Regions from separate parts of the Kribbella sp. NPDC056345 genome, predicted to be linked through region 1. Evidence: riboswitches for the same ligand, from Rfam matches in the RefSeq annotation. Region 1 holds a riboswitch; each other region holds the start of a gene.
The links. Region 1 has a riboswitch for ZMP and ZTP ahead of ACFCV3_RS11145 (bifunctional 5,10-methylenetetrahydrofolate dehydrogenase/5,10-methenyltetrahydrofolate cyclohydrolase). Riboswitches for the same ligand answer to the same signal wherever they lie in the genome.
Positions count from the first base shown of each region.

Region 2: linked by a shared signal. The riboswitch ahead of ACFCV3_RS29720 (5-aminoimidazole-4-carboxamide ribonucleotide transformylase) and the one ahead of ACFCV3_RS11145 (bifunctional 5,10-methylenetetrahydrofolate dehydrogenase/5,10-methenyltetrahydrofolate cyclohydrolase) in region 1 are both predicted to bind ZMP and ZTP.
Region 3: linked by a shared signal. The riboswitch ahead of ACFCV3_RS42400 (glycine hydroxymethyltransferase) and the one ahead of ACFCV3_RS11145 (bifunctional 5,10-methylenetetrahydrofolate dehydrogenase/5,10-methenyltetrahydrofolate cyclohydrolase) in region 1 are both predicted to bind ZMP and ZTP.

Region 1 covers NZ_JBHJQQ010000003.1:20,586-22,777, reverse strand. The annotation lists gene ACFCV3_RS11155 (hypothetical protein) at 1-745, shown strand, start outside; gene ACFCV3_RS11150 (peptidase inhibitor family I36 protein) at 770-1,156, shown strand; ZMP/ZTP riboswitch at 1,227-1,334, shown strand; gene ACFCV3_RS11145 (bifunctional 5,10-methylenetetrahydrofolate dehydrogenase/5,10-methenyltetrahydrofolate cyclohydrolase) at 1,358-2,192, shown strand, end outside.
Region 2 covers NZ_JBHJQQ010000009.1:154,687-156,878, forward strand. The annotation lists gene ACFCV3_RS29715 (AAA family ATPase) at 1-118, shown strand, start outside; gene ACFCV3_RS29720 (5-aminoimidazole-4-carboxamide ribonucleotide transformylase) at 125-1,036, opposite strand; ZMP/ZTP riboswitch at 1,050-1,129, opposite strand; gene ACFCV3_RS29725 (hypothetical protein) at 1,192-2,181, shown strand; gene ACFCV3_RS29730 (class I SAM-dependent methyltransferase) at 2,178-2,192, opposite strand, start outside.
Region 3 covers NZ_JBHJQQ010000031.1:8,949-11,140, reverse strand. The annotation lists gene ACFCV3_RS42405 (acyl-CoA dehydrogenase family protein) at 1-1,295, shown strand, start outside; ZMP/ZTP riboswitch at 1,293-1,374, shown strand; gene ACFCV3_RS42400 (glycine hydroxymethyltransferase) at 1,399-2,192, shown strand, end outside.

The DNA of each region.
Region 1 (2,192 bases):
GGCGGCAGCGCCGGCACCTGTCAGCACCGAGCAGAAGGCTCTGCTGCACCAGGCTGAAGAACGTCTCATCAGCAAGTGCATGACGGCGGCCGGTTTCCGGTACGACGAGCAGGCGCTGCCGGCCGTTTCCATCGATCGCAGGTTCCCGTTCCTGATCGACGACATCGCCTGGGCCCGGACCAACGGTTACGACCGGCCGGCCCAGAAGCGACCGGATCCGTACCTGGACTCACTGTCCGACGAACGGCACGCACAGTACGCCCGGACACTGCTGGGCCAGGGCAAGCAACTGTCCGTCGAGCTGCCCAGTGGTCCGCGTCTGTCCGCCAGCGACCGAGGCTGCATCGCGGAGGCCCGGCGTGAGCTTTACGGCGACCTGCCGCGCTGGTTCGTCGTACGGCGAACGTCCGACAAGCTGATCTTCGCCGTCTATGCCGATGTCCGCGACGATGCCCGCTTCAGCACAGCGATGAAGCAGTGGAGCGACTGCATGCGGGACCGCGGCTATCCCGTCGACAACCCCGGGCAACTCCGCGGCCTTGCGAAGGATCGCGGGACCGGGCGCGACACCGCCGTCGCCGAGGCGACCTGCGCCACGACCACCCCCGCGGGCCGGGCGCTGCGCGAACTCGAGGCCGAACACCTCGCCAAGATCACCGCCGAACATCGGCGGGAGCTCCAGGATCTCGACGCCCTGGAGCGGTCCGCACTGCCCCGGGCCGTTGCGGTCCTGGGGAAGCGATAGTCACCCCTCACAGAGATAGGAATCATGATGGTGAGACTCACCGCCGCGAAGACGGCAGCCTTCACCACCCTCGCCGTACTCGGCATCCTGGTCCCGACGACCTCGGCCCAGGCCGCGACGACCGATCTGGGCGACTGCCCGCGGAGCCACTTCTGCGCCTGGGCGGACGACAACTACAAGGGCACCCTGGCCAGCTGGGAGGGCGACGACAGCTGGTGGGGTGACAACAACATGCACGACGACGCCGAGTCGATGTTCAACAACGGCACCCCGGCGAGTGAGGACGTCGTCGCGATCTACTACGACGTCAATCACGGCGGGTTCGCCTTCTGCATGGACCGCGGCGAGACGATCGACGTCAACATGGACGACAACGACTACGACTCGCACGTGTGGACCAGCGGCTGCTGATCAGCTGAGGTGAAGGAGCCCTGCTCTCCTCCGGGGGAGCAGGGCTTCTGCCTGCCGGCAGGTAAACTCGTCCCCGGACCGCGACTGGCGTTGAGGTGGGGTACCACCGGGGAGCGGTCTGCCGGACGATCCGGCCGCCGGGCAGGTTCCGGCCTTGTCGCGCGCCTGGGCACTCGAATCGATGCCCGGAGGAGTGTGCGCATGACCGCCGAACTGATGATCGGGACCGATCTCGCTGCCGAGATGGTGACGAACGCCGCCGCCCGCGCCGAGAAGCTGCGCGAATCCACCGGCGTGCAGCCGTGTCTGGCGACTGTGCTGGTCGGTGACGATCCCGCGTCCGCGACGTACGTGCGGATGAAGCAGAACCGCAGCAAGAAGGCCGGGATCGGCTCGCGCAGCGTCGTACTGCCGGCCGAGACCACCACCGCCGAGCTGGTCGCCGAGCTGACCAAGCTGTCGGACGACCCCGAGGTGCACGGGATCCTGCTGCAGCACCCGGTTCCGGGGCACATCGACGAGCGTGCTGCGTTCGAGGCGATCGATCCGGCCAAGGACGTCGACGGGGTGACCATGCACGCGTTCGCGGCGATGGCGTTCGGTGAGCCCGGGTTCCGGTCCTGTACGCCGGGTGGGATCCTGCGGCTGCTCGAGGCGTACGACGTACCGATTGCCGGAGCGCACGCGGTCGTGATCGGCCGCAGCCCGATCCTCGGCAAGCCGGCCGGGATGTTGCTGCTGGCATCGGATGCGACCGTGACCTACACCCACTCGCGGACCGTCGGCCTGCCCGAGATCGTCCGGACGGCGGACATCGTGGTTGCCGCGGTCGGCAAGGCGAACTTCGTCCGCGGCGACTGGCTGAAGCCGGGCGCGGTCGTGATCGATGCCGGATACAACGAAGGCAACGTGGGCGACGTCCACTTCGAGGAGGCGAGCGCGGTGGCGCGCCTGATCACTCCGGTGCCGGGCGGGGTCGGGCCGATGACCATCGCGCTGCTGCTGGAGCAGACGGTCGACGCCGCTGCAGCGCAAT
Region 2 (2,192 bases), on a different contig from region 1:
CTTCGCCGAGCTGGGCCCGCTGGAGCACCACGCCCTCGACACCACCGACCAGTCAGCGGCTGCTACAGCGGAGGTTGTCCGTCGCGGGGTCGCTGCCGGCATCTACCGGCTGCACTGATAGCGGTCAGTGGCGGAAGAGGCGGACGTTGGTGGGGGACCAGGTGATGCCGTGGGTGGTGCAGGCGGCGGCTACTTGGTCGGAGCGGATGGAGCCGGCGGGTTCGGCGATGTGGGTGACGCCGAAACGGGCTGCCTCTTCGACATTGTCGGGGAAGGGGAGAGCGCCGTCGGAGACCATGGATACCCCGGTCAGACGCGTGGTGGAGCGGCGGGACCACCACCCGGCGGCCTTCTGACCAGCCAGGCGGGTGCAGTCGACGCGGGACTGCTGGCCGGCGCCGATGCCGATGGCCATGCCGTCCTTCAGGAGGGCGACGGTGTTGGACTGGGTGTAGCGGACGACGATGAGGCCGAGCAGGAGATCGCGGGCCGCGGAGTCCGGCAGGTCAGGGGACAACAGGTCGCGGGTCAACGGCAGGGAGTCGCGTTCCTGGGTCAACCGGAGACCGTACAGCTCACGCACCTCCTCACGCGGAGGCTCGAACACCGGATCCGCCTCCAGCACCAAGTACGTGCCGCGCTTCTTCGCCGCCAGCACCTCGACCACACCAGGCGCGTAGCCCGGCGCGATGATCCCGTCGCTCACGACGCCCTTCAACACAGCGGCCAGCTCAGCGTCCACGGGATGCGAGACCGCCACGAAATCGCCGTACGACGACTTGGGGTCGGCGTCCCGGGCGCGCCGGTACGCGTCAGCGACCGACGTACCGAGGGCTGCGCCGGCCGGGGAGACATGCTTGTACGACGCCGCTGCAGGCGCCCCGAAAACAAGAGCGACCTCCCGGACCAGCTGCCAGCCGGTGAGGGCGTCGAGCACGTTGACATACGACGGACTGCCCGCCACCACGGTGAAGGGTGCGGCCGAGCCGACGGCTGTCATCGAAGCGGCCTGGTGTGGATTCATCCCATAACGCATGAGCACCTCCGGAAGGAGGCGCCCAGGCGGACGACGCCACGTAGCTGTCCGCTCCCCGGTGGTGACCCACCCTCGCCAGTCGCGGTAGGGCACAGGCTATTGCAGGAAGGTGCAATTCCGAACCAGAGAGGTCGGAGGAGTCTTACCATCCGCGAATGGGGTTCTTCTCGCGAAAGGGGGCGTCAGGGGTCGATGTGTCCGGGCTGAGGCTGGATCAGGCCTGGCTGGACGACGACCTCGACGCGGCGTACGCGGCGGTCCGGCAGGGAGATCTGTCGACCGGGCTGGCCCTGCTCAAGGTGACCCCGGCGAATACGAACCTGCGGTCGATCCGGGCCACCGGTCTGGCGAAGGCGGCGGTCGGGCGGAGCGAACAGCTGGAGCTGCGGCTGGAGGCATACCCGAAGGATCCGGATCTGCTGCTCTGGTTCGGGCAGACACTGGTGTTCGAGGCGTGGGCGGTGCGGACCGGGCAGCGGGCGAAGGACGTGTCGGCGCAGCGGTTCGCGACGTTCCACGACATTCTGCGTACGGCGGCCGCGGTGCTGCAGGACGCGATCGTGGCGGCCGCGGATGACGCGGTGCCGTGGGAGGTGCTGCAATGGGCGGCCCTCGGATTGCAGGCGGAGCTGGAGGACAAGGCCGAGATCTTCCATGCCGCGCTGATCCGGCACCCGGGCAGCTACGCGGCGCACACCGGCCGGGTCCAGGTGCTGGCGAAGAAGTGGTCCGGTCTGGAGCTGGCCGAGCTGATCGACTTCGGTGATGCGGTGGTGGCACGGGCGCGGCCGGGCAGTGTGCTGTGCAGTATCGCGGCCCATGTCTTCAACGAGGTCTGGCTCGAGGTCGCCTCCGACAAGGGCCCGCCGCGCGTGCAGCGCATGAAGCGGTACGCGCGCGAGGTCAGCGGCCGCCGCTCCGAGCTAGTCGCGGCCCGGGACAAGTGGTGGAACGACGCCCGTACGCCGGACCCCGCGGACGTCTCGGCCAACGGTGCGATGGCCTTCGCGCTCAAGTGGACCAGCGCGAAATCCGAAGCGATGGAACACGCCTGCTGCACCGAGGGCCGGATCGAGAGCGTCCCGTGGGGCTACGTCGGCGGTGTCACCGGCTTCGCCGAAGCTCTCTCGAAGCGGATGGCCTAGACCTTCTCCGC
Region 3 (2,192 bases), on a different contig from region 1:
AGTGGATTCCGCGGTTGGCTTCGACCGAGTACGACGTACGACGGTTGCCCGGCGCAGCCAAGCGTGGCGTGCTGGCCGGGATGGGGATGACGGAGAAGCAGGGTGGTTCCGACGTGCGGGCCAACCTGACCACGGCCACGCCGACCGGCGAGGAGTATCTGCTCGACGGGCACAAGTGGTTCTGCTCGGCACCCCAGGTCGACGTGTTCCTCGTGCTCGCCCAGGCGCCGGACGGGCTGACCTGTTTCGTGGTCCCACGGGTGCTTGCTGACGGCAACCGGAACACGTTCGCGCTCCAGCGCCTGAAGGACAAACTCGGCAACCGCTCGAACGCCTCCAGCGAGGTCGAGTTCCACAGCACCGTCGGCTACCGCCTGGGCGACGAGGGCGCCGGCGTCCGCACCATCATCGAAATGGTCGCCGCCACCCGCCTCGACTGCGTCCTGGGCTCAGCCGCCCTCCAAAGACGAGCCCTGCTAGAAGCCACCTGGCACACCCACCACCGCTCCGCCTTCGGAGGTTTGCTCTCCGACAAACCCGCCATGCTCAACGTCCTCGCCGACCTAGCCATAGAAAGCGAAGCAGCCACCGCCCTAGCCATGCGCTTGGCGGCGGCCGCAGATGCGTCGACTGCACGCGGTGAGGGGGAAGGAGCGGATCGCGAAATAGCCCGCTCGGAAGCGGAGCGGCGCGCGGCGCACGCCCTGGGCGATGGTGCTGGCCTCGGCTCCCATCCCTCCCAGCAGGCCGGCGCAGCCGGACCCATCAGCCCCGAACGGGAGGCGGCGTTCAGGCGGATTGCTCTACCCCTGGCCAAGTTTTGGGTTTGTAAGCGGACTTCGTTCATGGTGGCGGAGGCGCTGGAGTGTTTGGGTGGGAACGGGTTTGTGGAGGAGTCGGGGTTGCCGCTGCTCTTCAGGGAGTCGCCTTTGAACTCGATCTGGGAAGGGTCGGGGAATGTGAATGCGCTGGATGTGTTGCGCGCGCTGAGGCGGCCGGAGTCGCTGGAGGCCTGGCTGCTGGAGGTTGGTGCGGCACAGGGTGCGGACCAGCGGTTGGATGCGGCCGTGAACGACGTACTGCAGGGGTTGGCGGATATTAACGAGGCGGGGGCGCGGCGGTTGGCGGCGCGGATGGCTTTGTGCTTGCAGGCGTCGCTGCTGGTGCGGTACTCGACACCGGCGGTGGCGGACGCGTTCGTGGCGTCGCGGCTGGCCGGGGACTGGGGTGGGGTGTTCGGGACGCTGCCACGCACGACACCGTTCCGGGAGATCGTCGAGCGCACGATAGGGTGAGCGGGTCGCGACTGGCGCGCTGAGGTGGAGTACCACCGGGGAGCGAAAAGCGTTGGCACCGTGCGCCTGGGTGCCTCGAACACTGCAACCGCAGGAGACAACGATGACTCAACCCTTCGATGCTGCCAAGGCGTCGGCCGCCTACCGCAACGCGCTCGAGGTGATCGCCTCCGTCGAGCCGACGATCGCGGGTGCGATCAAGGCCGAGCTGGCCGACCAGCGCTCCTCGCTGAAGCTGATCGCGAGCGAGAACTACGCCTCCCCCGCCACCCTGCTCACGATGGGCAACTGGCTCTCGGACAAGTACGCCGAGGGGACCGTCGGGCACCGCTTCTACGCCGGCTGCCAGAACGTCGACACCGTCGAGCAGACCGCGGCCGACCACGCCCGTGAACTGTTCGGCGCCCCGCACGCCTACGTCCAGCCGCACTCCGGGATCGACGCCAACCTGGTCGCCTTCTGGGCGATCCTGGCCCAGCGGATCGAGTCCCCGGCGCTGGCCGAGGTCGGCGCCAAGCACGTCAACGACCTGTCCGACGAGGACTGGACCAAGCTCCGCAAGGCGCTCGGCGACCAGAAGATGCTCGGCATGTCGCTGGACGCCGGCGGTCACCTGACGCACGGCTTCCGCCCGAACATCTCCGGCAAGATGTTCAACCAGCACTCCTACGGCACCGACCCCGAGACCGGGCTGCTCGACTACGACGAGGTCGCCCGGAAGGCGCGTGAGTTCAAGCCGCTGATCCTGATCGCGGGCTACTCGGCGTACCCGCGCAAGGTGAACTTCGCCAAGATGCGCGAGATCGCCGACGAGGTCGGCGCGACCCTGATGGTCGACATGGCACACTTCGCCGGCCTGGTCGCGGGCAAGGTCTTCACCGGCGACTTCGATCCGGT